DNA from 2 places in the Pseudoalteromonas issachenkonii genome. Region 2 is predicted to be linked to the other one. Evidence: predicted binding sites of a transcription regulator. Region 2 holds the regulator's gene; the other holds the start of a gene.
The links. The regulator MetJ, encoded in region 2, represses methionine synthesis genes. The targets are predictions, from matches to a motif close to TAGACGTCTAGACGTCTA.

Region 1 (15,688 bases), 1.1 Mb from region 2:
TTTTTGTTTGAGCAGCAAATAGCGCTTGCTAATGAGCTTGATTTACCGCTAATTGTTCATCACAGGCAAAGCCATGATTTAATTGCGCAGTCGTTTAAGCGTTGTAGGCCAAAAAACGGCGGTGTGATCCATGCTTTTTCAGGCTCAATTCAACAAGCGCACTATTATATAAAGCAGGGTTTTAAACTTGGAGTCGGTGGGGTTATAACTTACGAGCGTGCAGCTAAAACACGTGCGGTTATAGCAAAGCTTGAGCCGCAGCAGTTAGTGCTTGAGACAGACTCACCTTCAATGCCGCTAAGTGGCTATCAAGGGGAGGTAAATACCCCACTGCATATTCATAACGTATTTGATGCGCTTTATGGTTTAAAACCAAATAGCGATAAATTTCAATTAGCTGAGCAGCTTTATGATTCATGCTCAGACGTTTTTTGTATATAACGATTTACTTGCCAGCGCTTTAATCCTCGGCCTAATTGCCAAGTAAAAATACAGGCAATCACTAACATAAGTAGCACCTGGCGACCTAAATCATGAAAATGATTATGGCTAGCCGATACCGCAGCACGGGTTAAATAGGTAATAGATACAAAGCCAATCGGGCGGTTGTTGTCTGAAATAACTTGCTCAACAAAAGGCGTTTTTAACTTACTAATACCCGGTGATGAGTCAGGTAATAAGCCATATACATGATGCGATTGCCAATTATCGCTGCTCGCAAGTACCACACCTTGTTTGTCATAAATAGTGGCCGAGAGTACAAATTCATCTTTACTGATATTGTTGCATAAGGTGGTCAGTTGCTGCTTGTTTTTTTCTATCAGCGGATTTTTAGCATTCAGTGCCATAAACTGAGTGAGAGATTTAGCTGCGCTATTGGCATTATCGTAAAGCAGTTGATGACTTTGAAAGCTACTATTTATACCCACCCAGCTTAATAATACAAAGCAGCCAGCGGCCAATAGCAAACGGACTAAACGCTTTTTTTGCGAGGCTGTAAGTGGATTTTTAAGATGGTTATTTTTCATAGTCACCGTATATGCTGCTGACAGCATTTTGATTTGATGTTACAACTACACTATAACCTTAAATCCACCCTGATGGCGAATTTTGTATCTTATATCCTTATCATCAATGCGCTAAATGTCAGGAAATATAAACGGAGATCCCATGTCGGATGCGAACATGGCACAGCACAGCGCTGAGCAACCATTATCACAACTTACCCTAAATAAATGGTTCAGCTATCAAAAGGGCGTATTTGCACCTTTAAATACAATTCCAAGCAGAGAGCGAGGGCTTTTTAGTATCGCATTTGCAGGCGATTTTAGTATGGCGCATATCAATAGCATGATTGAATTTTTTGCCACTCATCAGCAAAATGTGACAGCAATGTGCCAATACCAGCCAGATTTAGGGTTATCTCCGGCATTATGTTTTTATATAGAAAATACAGAGCAGGCAATAAACCCACTTGAACTTCAAACTTTTGCAAATACCTTGACGTGTCAGTTAGTGCAAGTTACCACTCCTCCTGACTTACAAAAACCGGGGTTATTGGTAATGGATATGGATTCAACAGCCATTACTATTGAGTGTATTGATGAAATTGCACGTTTGGCTAATGTATATGACGAGGTTGCCAGCGTGACCGCGCAGGCAATGGCAGGCAAGCTTGATTTTAGTGAGAGTTTAAACCAACGCGTTGCCAAGCTTGAAGGCATTGAAAAGTGCTTAATTGATGATCTTAAAAGTGCACTGCCTTTAATGCCAGGTATTAAAGCGTTGTGCCAAATTTTAAAGCACCACCAATGGTATTTAGCCATTGCATCAGGCGGATTTGTGCCGTTTGCAGAGCGTGTACAAGAGTTAATTAATTTAGATGAAGTCCATGCCAATGTGCTGGAATTTAAAGACGACAAACTGACCGGTAAGGTGTTAGGAGGCATTGTTGATGCTGAGCAAAAAGCGGTTATTTTAGAATCGCTTCAACAAAAACTAGGCCTTGAAAAAACGCAAACAGTTGCCATTGGTGATGGCGCAAATGATTTAAAAATGATGGCTCAAGCAGGATTAGGCGTTGCTGTGCATGGCAAACCTAAAGTAGTTGAACAAGCCCAAGCGGCTATTTGCCAAGGCTCGTTATTACAATTGCTGTATATGTTGGCGGTTCCGCTAAATCCATCATAGGGTTAACGTAAACGGTTTAACCAAATTAGTTTTCGCCTAGACATTTGCTCAACCTGTTGTTGGTTGAGCGATAAATGTACAAGGGCTTCGTCACTTACATCAATAATATCGCCAACTCCCGATACTGACCACAAGGCATCCTCTAAGTCTTTAGCCTTGTGAATTGCGTATTGGCTAACGTATTTTAGCTCATTTGCTAAGTAGTCAGTATCGAGTCGACCAGTACGTGAAATATATAAACGCATTATAAAAACCAGCTCAGACTTCAGCCCTTTACTTATTTGCTGTTTAAACTCGCTGCAGTCGGTGCCTAAAATACACTGACTGGTAATTGCATCGGCTATATTTTCTTTTTTAGGATCGAAGTTAATCACCAAACTAAATTCTAATGGCGAGTCTTGGCGAGATCGCTCTTTAATATTCGGGGTGATCACATCAGCAATGTGCGCTTTAGTAATAATATTTGATAAGTCTGTTTTAGTATTTAGCAGTGCAAAATTTTGTAAAATAACATGCAGAGGGCTTGGATATAAACCAAATCCCATGGCGCCAATTTCAAAGTGAGCCATTGATTTATGTAAGTATATTGGGAACTGGCAAAGTGTTTTGGTTACCATATTTCTAAGTGCTGTAGAAAGCCCAGGTACTTTAGGTGACTCCTCTGCTATTTTTAATTTTTGTTTATTGCTGTCAATTAAAAGAGTAAAAAAATCGACCCCAGTATGAGGCAATTTTTTCTCTACATGTGCTTTTAAATTAATCGTGGTTAACGATTTACTTACCGCCATCACTTCATATTGAATAAGACTTAATGAATAACTTTTGGTGATTTTTTGTAAATCGGGGAATGACAGCGACACGATATCGCCTTTTTTAAAGTTTACTTCTTGATTACACTCTAGCTGTAAACCAAAGACTGAAAAGTCCCGAGTATGGCCATGCAGTACTGAGTCACGGGTGTTAATAACGACGCTGGTTTTATAAAGGTAACGCTTATTAGAACGAAGGTTCACGTACTCTAACGGCACGGTATTTAGCTCCGGCGGTGATGCATGCTTACTGTGGCCAAACAATTTCAATTTATTGGCCAAGGCTTTATCAAATTCATACTGTTGATAATGCTGTTGTTCATGCTTATTACCTACTTGAGTAAGTAGCATTAAATATTTTACGTCTTTTATGGCGCCTTCAACACGTGGTGAAGGCGGTTTATTAAGTTTCTCAATATCCTTACCCAAAGAGTTAGGTAAAGATAAAGGAATATAAGCATCTTCAGTATGGCTTGGCATCAATTGTAATTTAAAGCAGCGCCAACTGTCTCTTCGGCTACCAAAACCAAAAAATAACGCTTTTAATTGTGCATGTTGCTCAAGCTCTGAACGAGTGGCTGAATAGTAGTAAATTTTTCCTGCAGAGACATGGGTAAAGGTATATAAATATTCCTCTTTTACAGCAACAGGTTTTAGTGCCAAGTTACGAATACGCTTATGGTTTAACACACTGTATAGGCAAGATACTTTGCGCTCATCGGTAAAGTAACGCTGAATAAATAGGCTGTTTTCTGTAGTTAAACTTAAGCTTGGATAATAAACACCGTTTTTTTGACTTATAAAAACGTATAGCGAATTGACCCTAGGAATGTAATATTGCTCGTATCCTTTAGAAATAACTGCATCGAGGGTGTTATCTAAGTTCACTTTGTAGCGGCGTTTATTGCCATGGATAAAGCTTTCTAAAAAATGGTCAAACGCGGTGTTGTTTTCTTTAAATGTGCGTTTTAAGCGAATATGATTAAATTCATCCGAGGTGTTTTCTATCGCAACCACTTCGTATTCAATCCCATTTTTTAACCCAAGCTCAAAATCTTGTTCAAGGCCAACTAAGTGCATAACAATAAGCTGACCTTTTTTTAAGTTATAGCGGGATGCCAACTTAATTTTACAGCCACTGAGTGAAATATCAGAAGTACTTGCTTCAATTTTTGTTTGCTCATCGTACTCAATAGTAATTTTAATTGAGTAATTCATTCGCTCTTCGCTACGACTTTCATAAGCCGCAAACTTAATTACATCGGTGGGTAGTTCGGGTAATGGTTCAATTATTTTAGCTGGGGTGGTCGTTGATTTTTGCTGTAAAACACGATAATTATTTTCGGTATTCATCACCGCTTCGTACACGGCAAGGGTGTAGCCTTTATGTTGTTTTATTGATGCTTCGAATACTTCAATGGCGGTGTCATCCATAAAGTGTTGTTTACCGTTATGCTCATATGGTTTTACTTGGCCGGTTACTGAGCCACGCAGATCAATAAAGCGGTCTATCGGCTGAGATAAACGCGACATTTCCATTTTTATTAAAAACTGCTCGGGTTTGCTTAACTCGGCGGTTTTTGACTTGAAAATGAGATCAAACTTAGCATTTCCCAAATACTGTTTTAATTCATTTACAAGCGCTTCATGCTTGAGCAATACGTCTTCAGCCATTTATAAATCATCACCGTCTAATTTAAAAGTAGGTATACTGTTGCAATCATTTATTAGAGAATTAAATAAATCTAATATCGAAAAGTAGTTAAATGCGACCACGATATTATGCGTAACTATACTTTGTGTTTATTGTTATTCGTTATGAGCCAATTAATTGGCATGTTTTTATTAGCTTTTTAAAGCAAGAAGCATGCCCTAAAGCAGGTTCAGTAAAACGGCACCAGTATAGTGTGAGTGTGATACTAAATGCGCTATTCCACAAGGCGTTGTTGCTAAGGTAAAGCCAGCAATGGCAAAATAAGCGCTTAACAGTCAATATTTCAAAATAAAGAATAGTAGGTAAGGTTTTAAATGGCTAAAGCGGCAAAAGTAGAGTTTGTTTGTACAGAATGTGGCATGAACTATCAACGCTGGCAAGGTCAGTGTCGCTGCGGTGCGTGGAACACATTAGCAGAGTTTAAACCTTCTGCAGGGCAAAGCAAAAAAGTAGCAGCTCGTGCAAGTGTCGGTGGCTACGCCGGTGGTATTGGCGGTGGCTCTAAAAAAATTAATGAAGTAGCAACCTCAGAGGCAGAAAAACAGCTTACTGAAATTGGCGAACTTGACCGTGTACTAAGCGGCGGTGTAACCACCGGCTCGGTTAATATTATTTCTGGCGATCCGGGGGCGGGTAAAACCACGCTACTATCGGATTTAGTGGCAAGAATGTCTCAGCGCATGCCATCGCTTTATTGTACTGCTGAGGAGTCTTTGTCGCAGTTTAAAAACCGAGTAAACCGTTTAAAACTTAACTATAACGAAGATGAGCTCTATTTACTTTCTGAAACCAGTGTTGAAACCATTATTGAAGAGCTGGATAAAAACAAAATTAAGTTTGCCGTTATCGACTCTATTCAAGCCGTGGTCACCGACACCGCTAATGGTAGCCCTGGCTCACCCTCGCAAGTAAAAAGTGCCGCTCAAGCGCTAACCCAATATTGTAAGCAAAACGATGTCACTATGTTCATTATTGCTCACGTAAATAAAAATAATGAAATAGCTGGCCCGCAAACATTAGTGCATATTGTTGATGCACTGTTACATATTGATACCAACGATGGTCAAGTGCGTACGCTGCGTGCTAATAAAAACCGCTTTGGTGATATAGATACTGTGGGCATTTTTAAAATGTGTGAACGCGGTATGCTCAGTGTGGATAACCCCAGCGAAATTTTCTTATCCGGTTCAACCACTGAATCACCGGGGTCGACGATTACCTGTATTCGTAAAGGTAATCGTAATTTACTACTCGAAATTCAATGTTTAACCACTGAAACAGAAGCAGAATTTCCACAGCGAGTATGTGTTGGTTTAAATATGAACCGGATTAAAATGCTCACCGGTATTTTACGTAAACACACTAAAACTAAAATATTTCACGATACGTTTTTTAATATTGTGGGCGGCCTAAAAATTGATGAATCAGAAACCTGTATTGATTTAGCGCTTGTTACTGCACTTTTAAGTAGTTTGAACGAGTTTGTTGTACCTCGAACCACCTGTATTATGGGGGAGCTAAGTTTAAACGGTGATGTGCGTCCAATCGACAGTGGTGTACCCCGTGTTAAAGAAGCGGCGCAACATGGGTTTACTGAAATATTTATCCCATTTCGTAACTACCATAAATCGATGGAAGGGCTGGGTGCTAAAATAACGCCAGTTAAAACAGTGCACGAGCTACTGAGTTTAATTAACTAGCAAACAAAAAGTGCTTAACGATGCATGTTCTCAATGTTAGTCTTGCTTAAAGCCACTTATATAAAGAGTTTAATAAGGAAATGACATGAAAAAATTAGTGATTGCAGCCGCGATTATTGCTGCAGGTGTGGGTGGCGTAAGCTATGCAAACTATGTTGCAACACAAGAGGTACGTGCTGAGGTTGATAAACAGTTGGCCTTGGTCAGCGAACAAACAGGTGCTAGTTTTAACTACGCAGAGCTATCGGCGAGTGTTATTTCAAACAGTGTTGCCATTAGTAATATTGAAGTGACTAGCCCTGAGGGCGATAAAATTGCCACGGTTGAGCATGTTGAAGTGACAGGCTACGAAACCGATAAAATATCGCCACATACCGCTTTTACACTAAAGAACTTCCAATTTGATAAAAGCTTTGTCGATACACTGCCTGCAGATACAAATACACAACTTGCCTCAGCCAGTTATGATTTACACTCTTCATTAGATTACGATGAGCAGTCAGGTAACAGTGATATTGTTGTTAAGCTGCAAGCTAATGATATTGCTAGTATTGATATGGACATGGGGCTGGCTAATTCTAAAGCGCTTATGGACGCTTCACTTGAAATCAGTAAGGCTCAACAAGCTGCAGGCAGTACGCCACTTACTTATGAGCAAGAGTTACAGCAGCAAACAATGATTATGCAAGCAATGAGTAAGCTAGAGCCACGTAATGTTAGCTTAGTTGTTAATAACCAAGGTGATCTTAAAGGCTTATTAGAAAGCGAGCTGGCAAAGCAAGGTATGACGTTAGAGCAAATGCAAACAATGCTTGATCAACAGCTTCAACAAGCACCTGTGACCGAAGAAATAGCCAAGGCGTTAACTGATTTTGCTAAAGGACTAAATTCGTTTAGTGTGTCTGCAAAACTGCCTGAAGGTAAAACTATGATGGAAGTGAATCAGCAACTAATGATGTTAGCAGGACAACCCGAAGAGCTGGTTAAGTTTATAAATTTAGAAGTTAAAGGCAAATAACAGCGGTAAGTTATAAGCCGTCAGGATTCAATTTAAAACAAAAAAGCCGTACTTGATTATTCAAGTACGGCTTTTATTATTTTAGCTGATAGTTAGTGAAGAATACGCGCTCTAATTGTACCTTCAACTGCACTGAGCTCTTTAAGTGCGACTTCTGAGTGATCGGTGTCTACATCAATAACCACGTAACCAATTGCTTCATCGGTTTGTAAGTACTGTGCGGCAATGTTAATACCGTGCTGAGCAAACGCTTGGTTAATTTGCGTTAGCACGCCAGGGCGGTTGTGATGCACGTGTAACAAGCGGCTGCGATTAGCAAGCTCTGGCAATGATACTTCAGGGAAGTTAACCGCAGTAATAGTTGAGCCGTTATCTGAGTACTTAGCGAGTTTACCCGCTACTTCAATACCAATGTTTTCTTGTGCTTCTTGAGTAGAACCACCTATATGCGGCGTTAAAATAACGTTGTCGAATTCACGCAGTGGCGAGATAAATTCTTCATCGTTAGATTTAGGTTCAACTGGGAATACGTCAATTGCTGCGCCGCTGAGTTTTTTCTCTGTTAGCGCTTCTGCTAGGGCGTCAATATCAACGACAGTACCACGTGAAGCGTTAATTAAAATAGAGCCTTGCTTCATTACCGCCAATTCAGCCGTGCCAATCAGGTTTTTAGTTTGCGGTGTTTCAGGTACGTGCAAGCTAATAATATCAGCGCGTTGCAATAGCTGCGTTAAGTTATGTACTTGTGTCGCATTACCTAAAGACAGTTTGTCTTCAATGTCGTAATACTCCACGTTCATACCAATATTTTCAGCCATAATGCCCAACTGAGTACCAATGTGACCGTAGCCAATAATACCTAAGGTTTTACCGCGCGCTTCAAACGAGCCATTGGCTGTTTTTAACCAGCCACCACGGTGCGCAGCGGCATTTCGCTGTGGAATACCACGTAATAAAAGCAGTATTTCACCTAGTACAAGCTCAGCTACAGAGCGAGTATTTGAAAACGGGGCATTAAATACTGCAATACCGCGTTCACGTGCTGCATTTAAATCTACTTGGTTGGTACCAATACAAAAACAACCGATAGCAACTAGTTTTTCAGCTGCATTTAATACCGATTCATTAATATGAGTACGAGAACGCAGCCCGACAAAGTGCACATCTTTAATGCGCTCAATAAGCTCGTCCTCAGGTAGCGATGTTTTAACGTAGTCGATATTGCTATAACCGTTACGTTTTAGCGTTTCAACAGCGCTTTGATGAACACCTTCAAGCAAGAGAATTTTAATTTTGTCTTTTGCTAACGATACCTTACTCATAACCATATCCTATTTAATTTGTGGCCCATTTTTTGTGCCGATAATCACTTTATCAGCACCGCGCTCTGCAAATAGGCCGTTGGTGACTACGCCAACAATTTGATTTATTTGTGTTTCAAGCTGTTTAGCATGGGTAATTTTTAAATTATGTACATCTAAAATAACGTTGCCGTTATCGGTTACAACACCTTGGCGATACACAGGGTCACCGCCAAGTTTTAATAATTCGCGGGCAACATAGCTGCGCGCCATCGGAATAACTTCAACTGGCAGCGGGAAATCCCCTAAGGTATCGACTAGTTTGGTGTCATCAACAATACACACAAACTGTTTAGCCACTGCCGCTACTATTTTTTCACGGGTGAGCGCTGCACCACCGCCTTTAATCATTTCGTTTAGAGCGTTAATTTCATCTGCGCCATCAACGTATACATCCAGAGCATCAACATCATTTAGCTCAAATACTTCTATACCAAGTTCTTTTAAACGTGCTGTAGACGCTTCTGAACTAGATACTGCACCAACGATGGTGTCTTTTACTGTGCCTAAAGCATCAATAAAATGATTAACGGTTGAGCCTGTACCAACACCCACTATGGTGTTTTCTTTTACAAACTCCAGTGCAGCCCATGCAGCTGCTTTTTTTAATTCATCTTGTGTCATTGCTATGTGCTCATTTATGTCAAAAATAGACTGTTAGTTTACAAGATTAATTGTTACCAACAGTAGGTTTTATTGGGTGTAATAATAGTTTTAAGAGGCACATCCCACGATTCAATTGGGAGCTTATCCACTTGTTGGCATTCGTGTGCTAGGCCAATAAGTTGTGGTTGCTGCCAGTTTTCTTCGTGTAAACGTGCCAAGGTTCTATCGTAAAACCCACCCCCCATTCCAAGGCGATTACCAAATTTATCAAATGCAACAAGTGGCATAAGTAGATAATCAAGCGCTGGCAATGGGCATATTTGAGAGCAGTTCAGCTTAGGCTCCAAGATACCATAGCGGTTTGCTCTCATGGGTGAGTTTTTTTCATATCGTTGAAATAGTAAATTAGCCCCGTTGAAAGGGTGAATTATAGGTAAGTAAACATGCTGTTTTTTGAGCCATAATTCTTTAATTAACAATGATGTATCTAATTCGCCATCATTGCTTAAATAAATGGCGATATGTTTTTTTTTAGCTGTTTTTTGGCTTTTTATATATTGAATAAAATTCAATTTAAGCGAGTGGGCCGCTATTTCTTGCTGGTTTTTTGATAGATTATTCCGTGCTTTACGAATATCGAGTCTTATTTGTGCGCGATTATTGCTCATTAAATAACTAAACCATAATTAAAAAGAGAATAAGTTCGGGAACATTAAATACACAGCAAGCACAATAAGTAATATTACAACTGTGGCAATCAGTGAATATAAAACAAGGTTACTGCGTTTTTTGGGTGTTGTAGAGAGTGGCTCATCTAGCATTAAATCGTCATCTTCCCATGGTTCGTCATTTTCATCAGGCAGTGATAACTCAACCTCGGGGAGACGTTGCTCAAGATCCTCAAGTTTCTCTTCAAGACGAATTAAGCTACTAGTAATGTAATCTAGGGCATCAAATAAGCGCTGATCTCGCTGGCTGTCGTGCGCTTTTTGAGAAGTAGCTTGTGTAGGGGCTGTTTGCTGAAGTTTGCTTTTGATCCCCAGCGTTGAAAGTAACTTAGCTTGCTTAAGGGCTTTTTCTTTGTTGCTAGGAGCAAACAGCGGCTTGCCATTAAAAAATGCCGCCACCTTTTCAGGTGAGGTTTTTAGTTTTTCTGTCAGTGCATTGGTCACTGCTTGGCTGTCTGCGCCTTCTGCAAGTCCTACAAATATAACACGAAAATTGTCGGCCATTTTTTATCCCTAACACGCTTTATTGTATAAGCAGAGTATATACCTAAAATGTTAAACAGTTCGAGACTGTTTTATGACTAACTTAATACACATAGCAAAACGGCCCTAAAAAGGGCCGTTTTAATATTAGCTAGGTGGCTTACAGGCCAGCTGCTGCGCGAAGTGCGTCGGCTTTATCTGTGCGTTCCCATGGGAATTCATCACGGCCAAAGTGGCCGTAAGCCGCTGTTGGTAGATAAATAGGGCGCTCAAGATCAAGCATTTGAATTAGGCCGTAAGGGCGTAAGTCAAAGTGTTCACGAATAAGTTCGATTAAACGCGCTTCTTCTAATTTACCTGTGCCAAATGTTTCAACACTGATAGATGTTGGCTCTGCAACACCAATAGCATAAGACACTTGAAGTTCACACTTGTCAGCAAGGCCAGCAGCAACAATGTTTTTAGCAACATAACGTGCAGCATAAGCCGCTGAGCGGTCAACTTTTGATGGATCTTTACCAGAGAAAGCACCACCACCGTGACGAGCCATGCCACCGTAAGTATCTACAATGATTTTACGACCAGTTAAACCACAGTCACCCATTGGTCCACCAATTACAAAACGACCAGTTGGGTTAATAAAGAATTTAGTGGCACTAGTAATCAGCTCAGCAGGAAGTACTGGCTTAATAATCGTTTCCATTACCGCTTCTACTAAATCACTTTGCGATACATCTTCGCTGTGCTGAGTAGAAAGTACAACGGCATCAATGCCTACTGGCTTGCCATTTTCGTATGCAAACGTAACCTGTGATTTTGCATCTGGACGCAACCAGTTAAGCTCGCCGCTTTTACGTACTTGTGCTTGGCGTTGTACTAAACGGTGAGAATAAGTAATTGGAGCAGGCATTAATACTTCAGTTTCGTTACATGCGTAACCAAACATTAGGCCTTGGTCGCCAGCGCCTTGCTCTTCAGGGCTTGTACGGTCAACACCTTGGTTAATGTCAGGAGACTGTTTACCAATAGTGTTTAAAATTGCACACGAATCGGCATCAAAGCCCATGTCTGAATGTGTGTAACCAATTTCACGTACTGTTTTACGTGTAATTTCTTCGATATCAACCCATGCGCTAGTCGTGATTTCACCACCAACCATAACCATACCGGTTTTAACGTAAGTTTCACACGCTACACGGGCATGAGAGTCTTGCTCTAGGATAGCATCAAGTACCGCATCAGAAATTTGATCGGCGATTTTATCCGGATGACCTTCAGAAACAGATTCAGAAGTAAATAAATGTTTTGCCATTGTAATTATGCTCACAAATATTGCGCTTCACAAACGTCGGTATTAGCGCTAAAAAATTAAGGCGCGTATTTTATCTAAAACAAATGAACTTGCATAGTTTTTTTACGCCTAGACGTCTAAATAAAATATCTAATAGTAAATGGTTCTTAAAAAATATTCATAATGCCCTATTTTTATGGGTTTTTAATTGCACACAGCCCCCACAATAAGTAAGAATGGGGATAAATAAATACCCGCGCAAATACATATAAAGGTAGGAGAATTCATGCCATCTCGCAAAGAACTTGCAAATGCTATTCGCGTCTTGTCAATGGACGCAGTACAAAAGGCCAAATCTGGTCACCCTGGAGCCCCTATGGGCATGGCTGATATCGCAGAAGTATTATGGCGCGATTATCTAAAACATAACCCAACAAATCCAGAGTGGGCTGACCGAGATCGATTTATACTCTCAAATGGTCACGGTTCAATGCTAATTTATTCTCTACTGCATTTAAGTGGTTATGACTTGCCACTGGACGAAATTAAAAACTTCCGCCAAATGCATTCTAAAACACCAGGCCATCCAGAATATGGATACGCGCCAGGAATTGAGACCACTACGGGCCCATTAGGTCAAGGGATCACAAATGCGGTAGGTATGGCTATTGCTGAAAAAGCATTAGCAGCGCAGTTTAACCGTGAAGGCCACGACATTGTTGATCACCACACGTATGCGTTTATGGGTGATGGTTGTTTAATGGAAGGTATTTCTCATGAAGCATGCTCACTAGCCGGTACATTAGGCCTAGGCAAATTAGTGGCATTTTGGGATGACAACGGCATTTCAATCGACGGTGAAGTTGAAGGTTGGTTTAGTGATGATACCCCAGCACGTTTTAAAGCATACGGCTGGCATGTAATTAGTGACGTTGATGGCCATGATAGCGATGCAGTAAGTGCAGCAATTGCAGAAGCTAAAAGCGTGACTGATAAGCCAACACTAATTTGTTGTAAAACTATTATTGGTTACGGCTCACCTAATAAATCAGGTAGCCACGATTGTCACGGTGCACCGCTTGGTGATGACGAAATTAAAGCGTCTCGCGAGTTTCTAGGTTGGACGGGCGATGCATTTGAAATCCCTGAAGATATTTATGCACAGTGGGATAACAAAGAAAAAGGCCAACAGCTTGAAGCAAGCTGGGACGAAAAATTTGCCGCATATGAAAAAGCATACCCAGAGCTAGCAGCAGAATACAAACGCCGTACACATTCAGAATTACCAGCTGACTGGGCTGAAAAATCACAAGCGTACATTGAAGAGCTGCAAGCAAACCCAGCAAACCCAGCATCACGTAAAGCGTCGCAAAATGCATTAAATGCGTTTGGCCCGTTACTACCTGAATTTATGGGTGGTTCTGCCGATTTAGCGGGTTCAAACTTAACAATTTGGGATGGCTCTAAAGGCTTAACTGCTGATGATGCAAGTGGTAACTACATTTACTACGGTGTACGTGAGTTTGGTATGTCGGCCATTATGAACGGTATTGCACTGCATAAAGGCTTTATTCCTTACGGTGCAACGTTCTTAATGTTTATGGAATACGCACGCAACGCGGTACGTATGGCTGCATTAATGAAGCAACCAAGCATTTTTGTATACACGCATGATTCAATTGGTTTAGGTGAAGATGGTCCAACTCACCAACCAGTAGAGCAAATTGCGAGCATGCGTTTAACGCCTAACCTATACAACTGGCGCCCATGTGACCAAGTTGAGTCAGCAATTGCATGGCAACAAGCTATTGAACGTAAAGACGGTCCTACATCATTAATCTTTACTCGCCAAGGCTTAGAGCAGCAAGCTCGTGATGCCCAGCAATTAAGCGACGTTAAAAAGGGTGGTTACATCTTAAGTTGTGACGGCAATCCAGAGCTTATTTTGATTGCAACGGGTTCTGAAGTACAGCTAGCGCAAGACTCTGCGAAAGAGCTACGTGGGCAGGGTAAAAAGGTACGTGTTGTATCTATGCCATGTACTGATGCGTTTGAAGACCAATCGCCTGAGTACAAAGAAAGCGTATTACCAGCAAGCGTTTCACGTCGCGTAGCGATTGAAGCGGGTATTGCTGATTACTGGTACAAGTATGTAGGCCTAAATGGCGCCGTAGTTGGTATGACCACCTTTGGTGAGTCGGCACCGGCAAACGAGCTATTTGAGTTCTTCGGCTTTACGGTAGAAAATGTAGTTAACAAAGCAAACGCATTGTTTTAAGCAACTGCTTTAACATTTAAAAGCCCGCCCTGCGTAAAATAGGGCGGGCTTTTTTATGAGCTGTACTTTTATCACTTCTCTAAAGCGCAGCGTCTTTTAGTTCTCTTTGTCCATAAATCACTAAAAGTACTGTTCGAAACTCGTAGCCCGTTGCTCGAAGCATATCTCTCTATAAAGTCGTTCTTTTTTAACCTTTTGGATTTTAGATGAGTAATTTTCACAGCACTTAACTTGCAAGGTTTTTATGTATCAGGCACTGTGGGGGTAACAAAATTATAAATTAACAACAGGAGTTAACATGCCAAAGTTCGATAACGTTAGTGTGGTAAAAAAAGCCAATGTGTATTTCGATGGCAAAGTATCAAGCCGAACTGTGCTTTTAGGAAATGGTGAAGCGAAAACCTTGGGTTTTATGCAACCCGGTGAATTTGAGTTTAATACTAACCAAAAAGAGTGCATGGAGTTGTTAGCAGGGCAGTGGGATGTACTATTACCTGGTGAAACACAGTGGCAAACATTTAACGCGGGCGAGTCATTTAACGTTGATGCTAATGTGAGCTTTCATGTAAAAGTAAGTGATTTTGCAGATTATTGTTGTTCATACACCGATTAATTTATTGGTTGATTAAATTATCAACACCTTTAAAGGCCGCTACAAAGCGGCTTTTTGCATACTTAATGCTAAATGAATGATCTAAATCAGGTGGGGTAATAAATAATTGCGTAATTTTCATTTTTTCTCTTGTGTTAATTCGTTTAGCCCCCAATACTAACTATGAGGTAACAAATAAAAGGATACCCTATGAAAATTAATCTTTCTGGTCACCATGTTGACGTTACTGATTCTATTAAAGAACACATTAACGAAAAGTTCTCAAAAGTCGCGAGCCATTTTCCATCATTGATATCTCTAGATATTATTCTTTCAAAAGAGCATCATAAGTTCCAAGCAGAAATTAGCACAAATTATGAAGGTGCGCGTATATCGGTAAAAGGGGAAAACGAAGTTATGTATCCTGCTATTTCCAGCGCAGCTAAAAAACTCGATGCCGCATTAAAGCATCGTAAAGGGCAAATAAAAGCAAATTTACATGAAAAGCCTGTAAGTACCACACCAGAAATAGCACATGAAATCATCCAAGAGATGGATTTAAATTAATAACTAACAGCGTGTTATTTTAAAAAGAGCCTAAGGGCTCTTTTTTATTGCCTGCAAATTAGGTAAGTTATGCATTCATACGGTTTATTAATGATAAAAATTAATAATAAAAGCACATAACACACCAAATTTGAGAAGTTAATGCAGTACACACAAAACACATGGAAGTCTCGGTTAGGGGCGCTCGGCCCAGGTATTTTAATGGCAACCGCTGCCATTGGTGGCTCACACTTGGTGGCCTCTACTCAAGCAGGCGCATTATTTGGCTGGCAGCTATTTTGGCTTATTGTGGTTGTTAACGTTTTAAAGTACCCGTTTTTTCGTTTTGGTATGGAATACACACTCGCCACC
Region 2 (15,688 bases):
GGCGACGCTTGTCGCGTTGCGTACGTGCAACTTGCTTTTCAATCGGTGTCTCTAAGTATACAACAATACCGCGAGCCGAAAGCTTGTTTCGAACTTCTTTACTCATTACTGAGCCACCACCTGTTGCAAGTACAATACCTTGCATTTCGGTTAAGTCACCAATAACAGATTCTTCACGAAGTCTAAAGCCTTCTTCACCTTCAAGATCGAATACCCAGGCAATATCTGCGCCCGTGCGACGTTCGATTTCTTGATCAGAATCAACAAATTCAAGGTGTAATTGGTCAGCGATGTGACGACCAATCGTGCTTTTGCCAGCCCCCATGGGGCCAACTAGAAATATATTACGTTTCTCAGCCATATCTTTTAGTACAAACGAACTCTAAAATTTGAAATAAAACCCCGCCTAACGACCTGGCCCCAAAATTAAGAAAGGGATTATCTCAGTAATCGGTCGGGTATTTCAAGTCAATTAGGATAAAAAGCCATATAACGAGCAATTAAACTAAATAATTACCCACTGGTTAACAAAAAAGCACCTTATTATAGGCAAGTTTATCTTCTAGGGTTAAAATTTATGCAATTAAGGTTACTACATTGTTGCTTCATGAAAGCTTTTGCATGGTAACTTTACAAGAGCCTGAATTACAAACAACATAAACGCAGCCTTAAATACATCCGCAGTACAGTACATGATCAAAATTATATACTGTCTTATTGTACATTTATAGGGAGTGTTCACACCACGATAACTAAATTACATACCCATACTATCTAGGCTGGTATTCAACCTAGATAAGCTTAAATATTTAGTCTATTTGGATTTTAGGTGTGACAAAAATCAGCAGTTCGCGCTTTTCATTGAACTCGCTAGTGCTTTTAAATAGTCTTCCTACGTAAGGAAGGTCGCCCAATAAAGGTACTTTTTTGGTCGAATTAATAATTTGCTGTTGGAAAATACCACCCAACACTACCGTTTGTCCATTCTCAACGAGTACTTGAGTCTCAATTTGTTGCGTATCGATGGCAACCGCTGGGCCTGTACCTGTTTGAACCGTATCCCCTCGGGTATCTTGAGTAATGATTAAATTTAAAATAACTTTGTTATCGGGTGTGATATGAGGTGTCACTTCTAGGCTTAGTACCGCCTTTTTAAAACTTACGGTTGTTGCACCACTTGAAGCTGACTCCACATAAGGGATCTCAGTACCTTGCTCAATACGCGCTTTTTGCTGATTAGCAGCAGTAATGCGTGGGCTTGCAATGATTTCACCTTTGTTTTCTTCTTCAAGGGCGGTTAATTCTAAATCAATTAATGTTCCGTTAGCCAATTTAGCAATGTGCATACCTATACTCGCCGATGGATTCGCCACTGGTAAATTAACGTTAAGTCGATCAGAAAGACTAGGAATATTACCATTAGAAATCGTTTCAGCTCCTTCTAATGTGCCAGAAACACCGTCTGAGCCTTGCTGATCACTAAACCCCCAACGAACCCCCAAGTCTTCAGTTACGTTGTCACGTACGGTTACCATACGCGCTTCAATAACCACTTGTTTAACCGGTATATCTAAGGTTTCGACCATACGACGAACACTTTCAATACTTTTTGCAGTGTCTTTCATTAATAACGTATTAGTACGTTGATCAACAGACACGCTCCCTCTGGCTGTAATAATACTGTTGGTATCTGTTTTTAATAAGTCGGCAAAATCTTCTGCTTTTGCATAATTTAAGCGGATGTATTCACTATAAAGTGGCTCTAAATCCTCAACTTGCTGTTTAGCTTTTAACTCTTTTGCTTCACGGGCAGCCAGCTCTTCAGATGGTGCAACCATTAAAATAGAACCGTCCATGCGTTTGTCTAAGCCTTTTATTCTAAGCACGACATCTAACGCCTGATCCCACGGAACCCCATCAAGGCGAAGAGTAATATTGCCTGTCACTGAGTCGCTTGTTACCAAGTTAAAATCATTGTAACCGGCAATAATCTGTAACACAGCACGAACAGAGATATCTTGAAAATTAAGCGTCATAGGACGACCCAAGTACTCTTTACCACCATCTAAGTAGGCATTTTGCGTTTCATCTTTCTCAACCGTTAAGGTAAAAATATTCTCAATTTGCTGATAGGTATAGGCAAATGCAGTGTTTGGTTCAATCACTAAACGTGTAAGGTTATCTTCTTTAAACGTTTCAATACTGCTCACCACAGTGCCAAAATCAAGTACATCTAATTCATACAATAAATCATCTAAAATATCGGTATGATGAAACTCGGCAATGATTTTTCCACCGCTTTCATGAACCTCTACAGCTGCCTGAGTATCTTGTAGATAAACAAGTACTTTCGCTTCACCTTTTTCTCCACGTCGAAAGTCAATTGCTTGAATACCGTTAATATAATTAGACGTGTAAGCAGGCTTATCTTCGCTGGTTGTTAAAATTTGCTCTGTGAGTGGGTTATCAGAAATTCTAATAGAAACTAAATTATTGTTTACTTCAGTCTCATAAATTTTTAATCGGTCCAAGTTAATGGTCACTTTTAAACCCGCACTGGTCATCATACTCGTGATGTTACTGATACCAGCTTGGTTGATAGCGATATTCGTCAACCCTTCATCTAATTCTACCCCATCAAATAGTAGCTCTATTCTTGCAGGGCTATTAAAAACTTGTACTGCTGGTTGCTGCTGCAACTCTTCATCAAAAACTAGCTGTAATTCGGTTTCACCTTTAAGCAATGGATTATATCGAACGTCATAGAGTAAAGGGGCTGCACTTACGGCTTTTGTCATTAGTAGTAAAAAAACAAACAATAAAGCAGATAAAATACGATGATGCGAACACTCACCTTTGTGCATATAGGGTATACCTTTTTTCTTATTAATTTGCGCCATTGGTTGCCGCCTCTAACATTTCTAATTTGGTCAAACGTTCTTTCCAACAACCTGACCCATCAGGGATTAATTCTACTAATTCAATATAGTCACTATTAACACTGCTTACTTTTCCGTCATAGGTGCCTAAATAGCTTCCTATTGTTACTCGGTGCAAGGTGTCATCAGCAGCTGTAATGAGCGCCCATGTTTTGCCGTTCGATCCTATTGTGCCCCTCATTGCTAAATTATCTAATGGGTACTTCTCCAGTGGCTGACGAACACGCTCTGGATCTGGGTGAAGACAGTTTTTAACTTGTGTTAGCTTGTTTTGAATAATTTCTGGTTCTGGCGCTACAAAAGGGCTACGTAAGTCTTTGGCGTTATACTCAAAGTGCTCAAACTTAACTAGCTCAGGTATTTTTTCAATACGTGCCGTGGTATTTGCTTTAACCTGATCAATAAATTCTTTTTGCTCCGATGTATCCTCGTTACAGCCACTGAGCAAAAACATCGCAGTGGTTAAAAAGAGAAGCTGCTTCATCATCTTACTCCCTCTTCATAACGGTAAGTTTTTGCTACTACACTGAATGTTAGCTGCTTTTCGCCAGATGATAAAATAGAAAAGTCATGTAAACTGACAATTCTTGGTAGTTGAGCCACTTTCCCTACAAATTCGCCAAACTCATGATAAGTACCTACCACTTCAATTTTAATTGGCAACTCGGTATAAAACTCTTTTTCAACTTCTGGCAACCAACCAATTTTTAAAAATGTTAACCCGCTGGTTGTACCCACATAAGAAAGGTCGTCCAATAATCCTGGCGTCTCATTTGAAGTAGGTAGGCGTTTTAATAATTGAGAGAATTTATCTTCCATCTCAACCATTTGCTCACGATAAATATCAAGCTTACTGGCAACTGCATATTTAGTTCGGTAGGTTGTGCGTAACTCAATTTCCTTAGCAACCGCATTGTGGTAGCTGTCTATTTCATCCGACACTAATAAGCTGTAGCTAAAAAACAACACCAAACAAGCTACAAAAGTTCCGCATATTGCTTTTACAATAACGGGCCACTCACCGATGTTATCGAGCTCGATTTCATTCCAATCGATTTCTGTAAACGATTTAAAATCAAGGTTCATTACGTACCTCACCTATTTTGCCAAATGGTTTTACGTAAAACTCCATATTAAAATCGCTGAGTAAACGTGAAGATTGATCGCCGGCAACAATACCTTGCATAGTCGGGCGCTCTAATAAGTAAGAGCTTTGTACCTGTCTGAGCATAGTAGATAAACGATTATTAGACTCACTTTTGCCTAACACATGAATTTGATTACCTTTGCGCTCCAGCTTGGTTAAATAAACCCCTGCAGGCACTATTTTTGCCACTTCATCCATTATTTGGGTGCCTAAATTACGGCTGCTTTGTAACTCTTCAATTAAACGCATACGTTGTTGTAAGTTTTCTTTTTTCTTGTCTAGATCACGTATGTCGCGAATTTTATTGTCGAGCGTTGTAATTTCTGAACTAAGATAATTATTTTTTAACGTTTGCCCTTCTTTTAGAGCACCATAAAACACGCTCAGCATATACATACCAGCAAAACAGACGATAACCACAGCCATAAGAAGTGTTATAAATTTCTTTTTAGACTGCTCACGCTGTAGCTCACGCCAAGGTAATAAATTTATATGTGGCATGATGAAAAGCTCCTCAACGCCAGGCCAGTCGCAATTGCAAATTGAGTGCGGTGGCGCTGTATTATATTACGATCAACTCTAGGGGATATTTCCATCTTATCAAATGGTTCAACAACAACTGTGTGTATTCCTAATTCTTCAATCAGCAATCTATCAATGCCTTTAATCATCGCTGAGCCGCCCGTCAATACAATATAGTCCAATTGTTCTTTACCTGTGGTGGTTAAAAACATTTGAACAGCACGACGAACCTGCTGGAGTAACGATGTTTGAAAAGGAGCTAACACTTCAAATGTATAGTTTGGAGGTAAATCACCGGTTGTTTTGCCAATTTCAGCTTCATCAAAGCCTTTGTTGTAGTAAGCAACGATACTATTTGTGTATTGGTCGCCACCAAATACTTGGTCACGGGTATAAATTGTCTCACCAGATTGCACTACACTCACCAAGGTGAGTACAGCACCAATATCAACCACTGCAACCGTTTTGTCATATGCATCTGATGGTAACTGTTGGTAGTAAACATCCATAGCGCGACTTAGCGCATAGCTTTCAACGTCCACTACTTTTGCGGTTAAATTCGCAGCACTTAACGCACCGACTCTGGCTTCAACGCTTTCGGTTCTAGCGGCAGAGAGCAGTACATTTATTTTGCTCGGGTCAGCACTATTTGTAGAGAGCTTTTCAAAATCAAGACTCACTTCATCTAGTGGGTAAGGAATTAAGCTGTCGGCTTCAATTTCAATCTGCGACTCTAATTCAGCGTCGCTTAAGGAAACATCCATGAAAATAACTTTGGTAATCACGGTTTGCCCAGAGACGGCAACAGACGCGAATTTTAGCGACTTTGGTAGCTTTCGTTTTAACTTGATTATCACATTACCAATTGCTTCAATATCTTGAATATTACGCTCGCTCATAGCGCCTTTTGGCATAGGTTCAATTGCAAGTGCTTCTAGTCGAAGCCCAGTTTCTGTTTCACTTAAAAGTACGGCCTTGATAGAGTGCGATCCAATATCAATACCTACCATCATTGGTGATGGTTTTTTTATTAGTTGACTTAGCATGTTTGCAACTTTGCCTTTGTTTTAATAATAAACAAGTTATAATTTATATCTTAAAAAATATTATTCAATTTTTAATCAATATATACTAGCAGTCTCAACCTGTAATTGGGAGTCCGTTTAGGGAAATATCAGTGATTTTATTAAAAAGAACTTTACAATTTTTGATCATTTGTGCATTACTTGCACTAATTACATTGCTCAGCCTTTATTACTACGTTAAATCCGATATTCCCAGCGTGCAAGTTTTAAAAAACGTGCAATTACAAACGCCTATGCAAGTATTTACTAAAGATGGGCTTTTAATCAACCAATTTGGTGAAAAAAGACGGATCCCTGTAACTATAGACCAAATTCCCCAGCCTTTATTGCAGGCTTTTTTGGCAACTGAAGATAACCGCTTTTACGATCATATCGGTATTGATCCAATTGGTATTGTGCGCTCAGCGCTAGTACTTATTTCTACTGGTGAGAAAAAGCAAGGTGCCAGTACTATTACCATGCAATTAGCTCGTAACTTCTTTTTAACACGAGAAAAAGCCTACATTCGTAAAGTAAAAGAAATATTTATTGCCATTCATATCGAAAACCTCCTCTCAAAAGATGAAATATTTGAGCTTTACCTAAATAAAATAGAATTAGGAAATCGTGCCTTTGGTATTGGTGCTGCGGCTCAAGTTTATTATGGTAAAGAACTAAAAGAGTTAACTCTTGCGCAAATGGCAATGATTGCTGGTTTACCAAAAGCTCCTTCGGCACTTAATCCTATTCGTAATCCAGAACGTGCTAAAGCAAGAAGAAATGTGGTGTTAGGAAGAATGCTTGAAGAGAAGTATATTTCAAGAGCGCAGTATAATGAAGCAACTAACCAACCAATTACCGCGTATTTTCATGGAGCTGAAATTGACTTATATGCGCCGTACATTTCAGAAATGGTACGAGCAGAAATGGTGTCACGCTACGGTATAGATAAAGCCTATAACTCAGGGTTTAAAGTGTACACCTCTGTTGAATCAGATGTTCAAAAAGCAGCACAAACAGCTCTAGTTAATAACCTACATGCCTATGATATGCGCCATGGTTTTAGAGGCCCTGAAGCCATATTGTGGGATCCGCAAACAGAGCCGCCATTACCGCAGTCGAAATTATTAAACACTTTAAAAACTGTTAATGAATTTGGCCCTTTAAAAACGGCTGCGGTGTTAAGCGTGAGCGATAAAAGCGCTGAAGTTATACTTAAAAGCGGCGAGCGCACAACCCTTACTTGGGATAACCTAAAATGGGCACGTAAGTTTATTACACGCTATCGCCAAAGCTTTGCGCCTGAAACAGCAAGCGATATATTAACCCCAGGCATGCAAATATGGCTGCGCAAAAATGACGATAATAGCTATATTTTAAGTCAAATACCTGAAGCGGCGAGCGCCATTGTTTCTTTAGACCCACAAGACGGGCGCATAAAAGCCATTGTTGGTGGATATAGTTTTGAACAAAGCCAATATAACCGAGCTGTACAAGCTAAACGCCAAGTAGGCTCAAATATTAAGCCGTTTATATATTCAGCTGCGCTTGAAAAAGGCTACACACTAGCGTCAATTTTAAATGATGCTCCTATAAATCAATGGGATAAGAGCCAAGGCGTTGCATGGCGACCAAAAAACAGCCCAGCTATTTATAATGGTCCAATTCGCATTCGTCGTGCTTTAGCCCAATCTAAGAATGTAATTTCCGTACGCTTATTAAGGGGCGTTGGACTGCAGAGAACAGCCGATCATTTATTAAAATTTGGTTTTGACGATAAAGATATAAATCGTAGTGAGTCACTGGCATTAGGCAGTGCATCCATTACGCCGCTTGAATTAGCTCGTGGGATGAGTGCTTTTGCTAATGGCGGTCACCTAATTGAGCCGTACTTTATTTCACAAATCCAAGATGCAATGGGTAATACGTTATTTAAAACCAATCCCACCATTATTTGTGATGATGAAACGACAACACCTAGCTCGCTAATGCTAGGTGAGCAAGTAGCACCAAATTGTGCGCCGCAGATCATCTCTAAACAAAATGCATTTTTAATTGCCAGCGCAATGAATAGTGCTATTTGGGGTGGCGGTAGCTGGTCACATAAAACCGGTTGGAGTGGAACAGGCTGGCGTGCACAAGCGCTAAAACGTCGCGATCTTTCTGGTAAAACAGGCACGACTAATGATTCTGTAGATACTTGGTTTAGTGGCTTTAACCGCGATGTGATGACATCAGTTTGGGTTGGCTTTGATAACCCAGGTAATACACTGGGACGCTCAACCTACAATAACAACTTAGGAAGTGGTCAAATATCAGGTGCTGAGTCAGGCGCAAAAACAGCTCAGCCTGCATGGGTTGATTTTATGCGCGCCGCACTGGATGGTAAACCTGCTGCGCCAATCGAACCACCTGAAGGCTTAGTTTCTATTCGTATTGATTTAGAAACCGGATTATTAAGTCATAAAAACGATTACACCAGCCGTTTTGAATACTTTGAAAAAGGCACCGCTCCTACCAAGTATGTGTTATCACAACCAAATGATATATTTGAAGAAAACACTAAAACTGAAGAAGAGCTATTTTAAATATAGCGAACAGTAAAAAGGCCGCAAATTAGCGGCCTTTTTGATGGTCTAACTAATATTTTGTACCAACCAGTATAAGTCAGAGTGAACGCCAGCAGCAGTCACTTCTTTACCCGCACCGGGGCCTTGTATCACTAATGCGTTTTGCTTATACCACTGGGTATTAATCACAAAAATATTATCGCCAGGGGTCAAATTCGCAACCGCTTCGCTTTTTGGTACATAGGTAATCCCTACCTTAGCGTTTAGCGTGTTGTTTTCAAACTCTAATAACCCAGTGTAGCACAGTGCAGCATTTTGTTGCTGAGCCGCTTGCGCATGCTGCTCAATAAATGCATCTAAACGAGCCTTATTATCAATAAAGTCATTCCAGCTGCCTGCACTTAACTCATCGGGCATCAAAGCGGATAAAGAAATGTCATCAAGTTCCAATTCAATACCTAATTCACGCGCTAAAATAAGCAACTTACGTTGCATATCTCGTCCAGATAAGTCTTCTCGAGGATCCGGCTCTGTGAACCCCAAAGCTTGCGCTTCTAGAACTAAATCTGAAAACGCTTTACTGCCATCATACATACTGCATAACCATGACAGCGTGCCTGAAAACACGCCTTCTATTCGCGTTATTTTATCGCCACTATTTTGTAAATCAGCCAAGGCAAAATTAATCGGTAGTCCGGCCCCTACACTTGCATTATAACGCCAATGTAAGCCACGTTGAGCAAGGCTTTCACGTAGTGTTTGATACCACGAAAGCGATGCGGTTCCCGCGTATTTATTAGCACTAATTAGATGGCAGTTTAATTCAACTAACTTACTATAAAGCTGACTAAAATGTTCACTGGCGGTAATGTCGATCACTATTTTATGTTCATACTCAAGAGTATCTATGTATGACAATAAATCGGCTTGTTTATAGGAGCTTGCATGGTTTTCCCATTGAAGTTGCCAGCTTTCACAGTCTAATCCATTAGCATTCACCAACATCTGCTCTGAGCGTAAAAGCGCTACTAACTTGACGTTAAAATCAGTTGATAAGCGTGCTAGTTGAGCAGGTAATTGGCGCATAAACTCAGCACCTACATTGCCAAGTCCTGCAATAATTAAAGCTATTTCTTGTGCTTTATTAATGAGCTTGTCATGTAACAGGCTCAGCACATCACTTTCAAGTACTTGATCGGTTAATAGTAACGTATATCCCTCACCGTAATGGGTAAACCGAGGCTGGATAGATTGTGTTTGTAATAAGGCTTCACTTTGCTTACCAAGCGGCGCTACCTCTTGATCAGGTGCAATAATCGCCACCCCATTTAAGTTTGACTCACTAATATTGGCGCGGCCAGCAAAATAATTAGCCACCTGATGTGTCGCTGACGCAGGGACTAGTAAGTAGATTTCGCCTTCGTGTTCAAAGTGATGCAAACTATGCTGAATAAGTTGGCTAACATGTGCTACTTCGCCTTCACTCAGATCATCAACAATGAGTAAATCCACATTATTTACTGTGGTTAAAAAGCGTTTTTGTTTACTCATTCCTAGTTTAACTATTTCGGTATGACTGCCTTGAGGATCGTAACTACTGCGAACAACTAATTCTATATCGGTATCTTTTAATGGCGATAATGTTTTAGCGTGTAATACTGGATTACCTAACCTCGCTAATAAATTCGCTTGATCACGGCACACTCGCGCATACTTAACCGCATTAGCAACCTTACGCGGATCAGTACTAAAAACACCTTGAGTGTCAGTCCAAATAGAGACTTTTTTAGCATTGCAATACCGCGCTAATAAAGTGGCACTGTAATCACTGCCATTTCGCCCTAAGGTCACTGTTTCACCATGTAAATCAGCCGCAATAAACCCAGTAACTACATTAATTTTACTCGTCTGTATGGCTTTTAAGCACTGCTGCTGATTATTAGCATGCTGCAGCTGTCCGGTATCTAACGTAAATAACTGCCTAGCGTCATGGGCACAAGCGCTAACGTTAAGCTGTTCTAAGTAAGCGCTTAGTAACCTTGCAGACCACAATTCACCATGTGCTAATAACGCAGCTTCAGCTAATGTCCCTTGCTTAGCCTGCTTGGTAATAATACTGAGCTCAGTTTCAAGTAAATCAAGCGCATGGTGCTTAGCGTTAGCTATTAATAATTGCTCAATTAGAGCTATTTGATGGTTGCTCAATAGCAATACAATATCAGCAATAGCTTGAGTGTCTTGCTGTTGGTAGCTTTGCCACAGTTTAACTAAGGTATCGGTGGTTTTACCGGCAGCCGATACCACCACACAATCCCCAGCTTGAGCGTGAGTTAAAATAATATTTGCGACACTTTTAAAGCGATCCGCTGAGCTTAAACTCGAACCACCAAATTTATGAACCTGATTTACCATATTAATACCGACTCGCATTTATGTTTTGTATTTTGAAGATTGGTATGCACTACCATAACGCCGGATGCGCCGCGTTTAACTTTGCTGAACCAAATGATTCACTAGCACCACTTTTTGCCGATAGGCCGGGATTGGCTTGCCCTGGGCGCACCAAATTAAATACCCTGTCTAAGTCAGCGAGTAAATCATTTACATCTTCAATACCCACCGAGATACGAATAAGCGTGTCGCCTACTCCGGCTTCTGCACGCGCGGTTGCGTCCATGCCGGCGTGGGTCATAGTCGCAGGGTGACAAATCAAACTTTCTACTCCACCTAATGATTCCGCTAAGCTAAATTCATTTAAGCGCGTTAAAAACGCTGCAGCATCGTTTATATCGCCTTTTATATCAAAACTAACCATAGCACCAAAGCCAAGCTGCTGCGCCTTAGCTAGCGCATGTTGAGGGTGTGATTCAAGACCTGAGTAGTAAACTTGGGCAACAAACTGGGAGCGTTCTAAATACTGTGCAATGGCGAGTGCATTTTCTTGGTGTTGCCTTAAACGCACGTTTAACGTACGTAAGCCTCTGAGCGTTAAATAGCTATCAAATGGCGCGCCAGTGATGCCAATGTTATTTGCCCACCACGCTAACTCTTCACCTAACTCAGCAGTCGCTGCGATAACCGCGCCACCAACAACGTCTGAATGGCCATTGATATATTTTGTGGTTGAGTGCACCACAATATCAGCGCCAAACTTAATCGGGTTTTGTAATGCTGGCGATAAAAATGTGTTGTCGGCGGCAACCAGTGCACCACACTGTTTAGCTGTATCAGTTACCGCTTTAATATCTGTTAAGCGTAAAATAGGATTGCTAGGTGTTTCAATCCAAATCAGCTTAGGTTTAATAGCAAGGATGCGTGTCAAACTGTCGCTTTTGGTAAAATCGACCACTTCTAGTTTTAATAAGCCGCGCTTTTCTAGCGAAGTAAATAAGCGATAGCTGCCCCCATAACAGTCATGAGGGATCACTAACGTATCGTCACTATTAAGTAATTGTGTTGTTAGGTGAACGGCTGCCATGCCTGTTGCGGTAATAATGCCTTTAGCGCCACCTTCAAGCTCCGTGAGCGCCTCAGCCAAAATGTCACGATTAGGGTTACCACTGCGGCCATAATCATATTGACGCTTTGTATCAAAGTCAGCAAATGAGTAAGTTGTTGATAAATAAAGCGGTGGAACAACCGCACCATGCTGTTTGTCGGCTTCTATTCCACTACGAACAGCAATTGTTGCCTTATTTTTTTCACTCATTTTCGCTACCTTTACTAATTTGGATGTTTAGACGTCTAAAAGGTAGCGCATGCAATTTAAGATGTCAAAACATTTAAATGTCTAGATAGCTAAATAACTAGTATTTGACTATCTTTTTTAAACCGATAGAATTTCACGCATATTTACACGCTTTGATGCTGTGTGAGCAATTTATAATCTGAGGCAACGATACATCTTATGGCTAAATGGAATGGTGAATATATTCACCCATACGCAGAACACGGGAAAAAATCCGAACAAGTAAAGAAGATCACCGTTTCGATCCCGCTAAATGTATTAAAAGTATTAACTGATGAACGTACTCGTCGTCAAATAAACAACTTACGTCATGCAACAAATAGCGAGCTTTTATGCGAAGCGTTTTTGCATGCGTTTACCGGGCAACCGCTGCCTAATGATGATGATTTGCGTAAAGATAACGCAGAAAAAGTACCTGAAGAAGTGAAGAAAATAATGCAAGAAATGGGACTAGAAGTGCCTATTTTAAATGAAGACTAGAAGGGTCTTTATACAAAAAAACCTCAGCAAATGCTGAGGTTTTTTTTGCGCTAATTTACACTTAACAATTACGTCATGTAGTTTTCTGGCATATCAATTTGTGCCACACCTGAATCAACCGCCGCCTGCGCAACCGCTTTAGCTATACGTGGTAACAAACGTGGATCCATTGGTTTTGGTATAATATATTTAGCACCAAACTCTAATTTGTCGATGCCTGCGGCAGTAAGCACTTCAGTCGGCACGGGCTCTTTAGCAATACTGCGAATTGCTTCTACAGCAGCAATTTTCATCTCGTCGTTTATTTCACTGGCACGTACATCTAACGCACCACGGAAAATAAACGGAAAACACAATACGTTATTAACTTGATTCGGATAATCAGAGCGACCTGTAGCCATAATTAAATCGTTACGTGCAGCGTGTGCTAATTGCGGATCGATTTCAGGATCGGGGTTTGAACAAGCAAATACCACGGGTCTATCAGCCATTAATTTTAAATCTTCAGGGGCTAATAAATTAGGGCCCGATACACCCACAAACACATCGGCATCTTCAATTACATCTTGTAAAGTACGTTTATCGGTATTGTTTGCAAATAATTGCTTATATTCATTCAAGTCATCACGACGCGTATGAATAACTCCTTTGCGATCTAACATATAAATATGTTCACGCAACGCGCCACATTTAATTAAAAGCTCCATACAGGCAACAGCTGCAGCGCCGGCACCTAAACATACAATAATTGCATCTTCAATTGCTTTGCCCTGTACTTCCAGCGCGTTTAGCATACCCGCAGCCGTTACAATAGCCGTACCATGCTGATCATCATGAAAAACAGGAATGCTACAACGCTCTATAAGCGCTTTTTCTATTTCAAAACACTCGGGCGCTTTAATATCTTCTAAATTAATTCCACCAAAGGTGTCGGCAATATTAGCCACCGTGTTAATAAAGTCTTCGGTAGTACGGTGCTTAACTTCAATATCTATAGAGTCTAACCCTGCAAAACGCTTAAATAGTAGCGCTTTACCTTCCATAACGGGTTTTGAAGCCAGTGGACCTAAATTACCTAAGCCTAAAATTGCGGTGCCGTTAGTAATAACCGCAACCATATTTCCTTTACCAGTATATTTGTAGGCATTTGCTGGATCAGCGGCAATTTCACGAACAGGTTCTGCGACACCGGGGCTGTATGCGAGCGCGAGGTCTTTAACCGTCTCAGCGGGCTTGGTCAGCTCAATACTGATTTTACCTGGAACGGGATGGGCATGGTAATGTAGTGCTTGTTCACGAAAATCTGACATAACGCGATTATATCCTGCAATTTAAGTTAAAGTGAGAGGTAGTTTTAATCTACGATACCTTTATTATTTTTAAATTCCAAGCAATATCAGGTCTATCCTGTTATATGCTAGAACTGTTAATTTTAAGTGATTTATCAGCAACTTCCCTAGATTATCCTGACATTTTTAAAATATAAATTCGTCATAAAAATGAAAAACACAGGTACTTTTTGCCCTTGTTCTATTTTTATAAAGCGTATTTTTTAGTCTTAAATTAAAATAGTGAAATACCGAATTTTATTTAACTTTAAACACAAATAACCTCACGTTACCTGCATTTGAGTACCATCTTTAAAGTTTAACAAATAAAAATATAGAGAATATTGGCTGTTTTGTCTGCAAATGTTTATGCATACTCAGAATAAGAACAGGAAATAGTTATGCAAAAAAAAATAAATACAAAATTGCTAATAAAGCAGGTAGGAAAGTAAATTTTGGCCACAAAAAAAGCACCCTAAGGTGCTTTTTTTACATAGAAACAAAAAATTATTTTTTGCTGCTAAGTGCACCGAAGCGCTTGTTGAAGCGATCAACACGGCCGCCAGTGTCTAAAATCTTTTGCTTACCAGTGTAAAACGGGTGACACGCAGAACATACGTCTAAGTGAATGTCTTTACACAGAGTAGAACGAGTTTCGAATTTGTTTCCGCATGAACAAGTTGCAGAAATTACTTCGTACTTAGGGTGAATACCTTCTTTCATAGGAACCTCTAGTTAAGGCCGCATCGCTCTCCAAACCCGAAGTCTGGCACCATACGTCGTTAAAACAAATTTATTGGCCGCGAATTTTATCCAACAACCCGCACGCACACAAGCTTTAATTACCCTTTTTGCTAAAAAGTCGGCAAACACCTATTCATTACTGATTTGTCGGTAGGCTTTTAATGCTATTTTTAGTACATTAAACCATTACGTTAATTGGTTGAGTTGTTATGCGTTTTGCTGAAGTTGCAATAAAAGTCCCCTTGCCTCGCACCTTTGATTATAAAGTGGATGAGCAATTAGTACCGCTGACTCAATTACAGCCTGGTATGCGCGTGTTAGTCCCTTTTGGTAATCAACGTAAAGTAGCGGTTATTCTTAGCTTAAAAGCGGAAACAGCAGTCCCCGAAGGCAAAATAAAATCTATTATTGAAGTTATTGACGACTCACCGGTGTTATCTGCGCAGCATTTAGAGCTACTGAAATTTACAGCGCGTTATTATTGCTATCCACTCGGTGAAACTATTCATATTGCATTGCCCAGTGCACTGCGCCAAGGTGAGTGCCCTGATAAAACCAGTATAAACATGGTGACATTAAGCGAAAAGGGGGCACTTTTACCGTCTTTAAAAGCTAAAACACAGCTTAATTTGCTTAAGCAATTATCAGCATCCGGTAAATCATCATTAACCGAACTCAAAGCCCTCGGGTTTAATAAAAAAACCATTGATACCCTTTTAGATAAAGAGCTAATAATTCAAACCATTGAGCACGACAATCAATGGCAACATACCTCGCCAACGGTTGGCAGCAAACCTCGTTTGAATAAAGAGCAAGCCATTGCCTGCACTGCAATTAATCAAAGTACGGGGTTTAATAGCTTTTTGCTAGAAGGTGTCACTGGCAGCGGAAAAACCGAAGTTTACCTGCAATGCCTAGAAGAAGTATTAAAACGTGGCGAACAGGCGTTAGTGCTCGTTCCTGAAATCGGGCTAACGCCTCAAACGGTCAATCGTTTTAGACGTCGCTTTCCTGACACCCCTATTATGTTATGGCACTCGGCATTAACCGATAACGAGCGTCTGCAAACATGGCGCTTTTGTGAAAAAGGCAGTTGCGCCATTGTTATAGGTACCCGTTCGAGTATTTTTCTGCCATTTTTAAAGC

Region 1: metK (methionine adenosyltransferase) is a predicted target of MetJ. The motif match lies at 12,023-12,040, and genes of this name have one in related genera.

Annotation. Positions count from the first base shown of each region.
Region 1 is NZ_CP011030.1:2,584,237-2,599,924, reverse strand. It holds gene PISS_RS12100 (TatD family hydrolase) at 1-441, shown strand, start outside; gene PISS_RS12095 (AhpA/YtjB family protein) at 408-1,028, opposite strand; gene serB (phosphoserine phosphatase SerB) at 1,171-2,190, shown strand; gene PISS_RS12085 (PilZ domain-containing protein) at 2,193-4,673, opposite strand; gene radA (DNA repair protein RadA) at 5,028-6,413, shown strand; gene PISS_RS12075 (hypothetical protein) at 6,499-7,431, shown strand; gene serA (phosphoglycerate dehydrogenase) at 7,524-8,753, opposite strand; gene rpiA (ribose-5-phosphate isomerase RpiA) at 8,763-9,416, opposite strand; gene PISS_RS12060 (5-formyltetrahydrofolate cyclo-ligase) at 9,470-10,066, opposite strand; gene PISS_RS12055 (hypothetical protein) at 10,085-10,630, opposite strand; gene metK (methionine adenosyltransferase) at 10,770-11,921, opposite strand; gene tkt (transketolase) at 12,187-14,178, shown strand; gene ppnP (pyrimidine/purine nucleoside phosphorylase) at 14,477-14,791, shown strand; gene hpf (ribosome hibernation-promoting factor, HPF/YfiA family) at 14,981-15,337, shown strand; gene PISS_RS12030 (NRAMP family divalent metal transporter) at 15,479-15,688, shown strand, end outside.
Region 2 is NZ_CP011030.1:325,494-341,181, reverse strand. It holds gene aroK (shikimate kinase AroK) at 1-361, opposite strand, end outside; gene PISS_RS01540 (type IV pilus secretin PilQ) at 810-2,900, opposite strand; gene PISS_RS01535 (pilus assembly protein PilP) at 2,887-3,423, opposite strand; gene PISS_RS01530 (type IV pilus inner membrane component PilO) at 3,423-4,025, opposite strand; gene PISS_RS01525 (PilN domain-containing protein) at 4,015-4,587, opposite strand; gene PISS_RS01520 (pilus assembly protein PilM) at 4,575-5,654, opposite strand; gene PISS_RS01515 (penicillin-binding protein 1A) at 5,786-8,260, shown strand; gene metL (bifunctional aspartate kinase/homoserine dehydrogenase II) at 8,309-10,654, opposite strand; gene metB (cystathionine gamma-synthase) at 10,704-11,951, opposite strand; gene metJ (met regulon transcriptional regulator MetJ) at 12,150-12,470, shown strand; gene PISS_RS01495 (malic enzyme-like NAD(P)-binding protein) at 12,539-13,780, opposite strand; gene rpmE (50S ribosomal protein L31) at 14,306-14,521, opposite strand; gene priA (primosomal protein N') at 14,752-15,688, shown strand, end outside.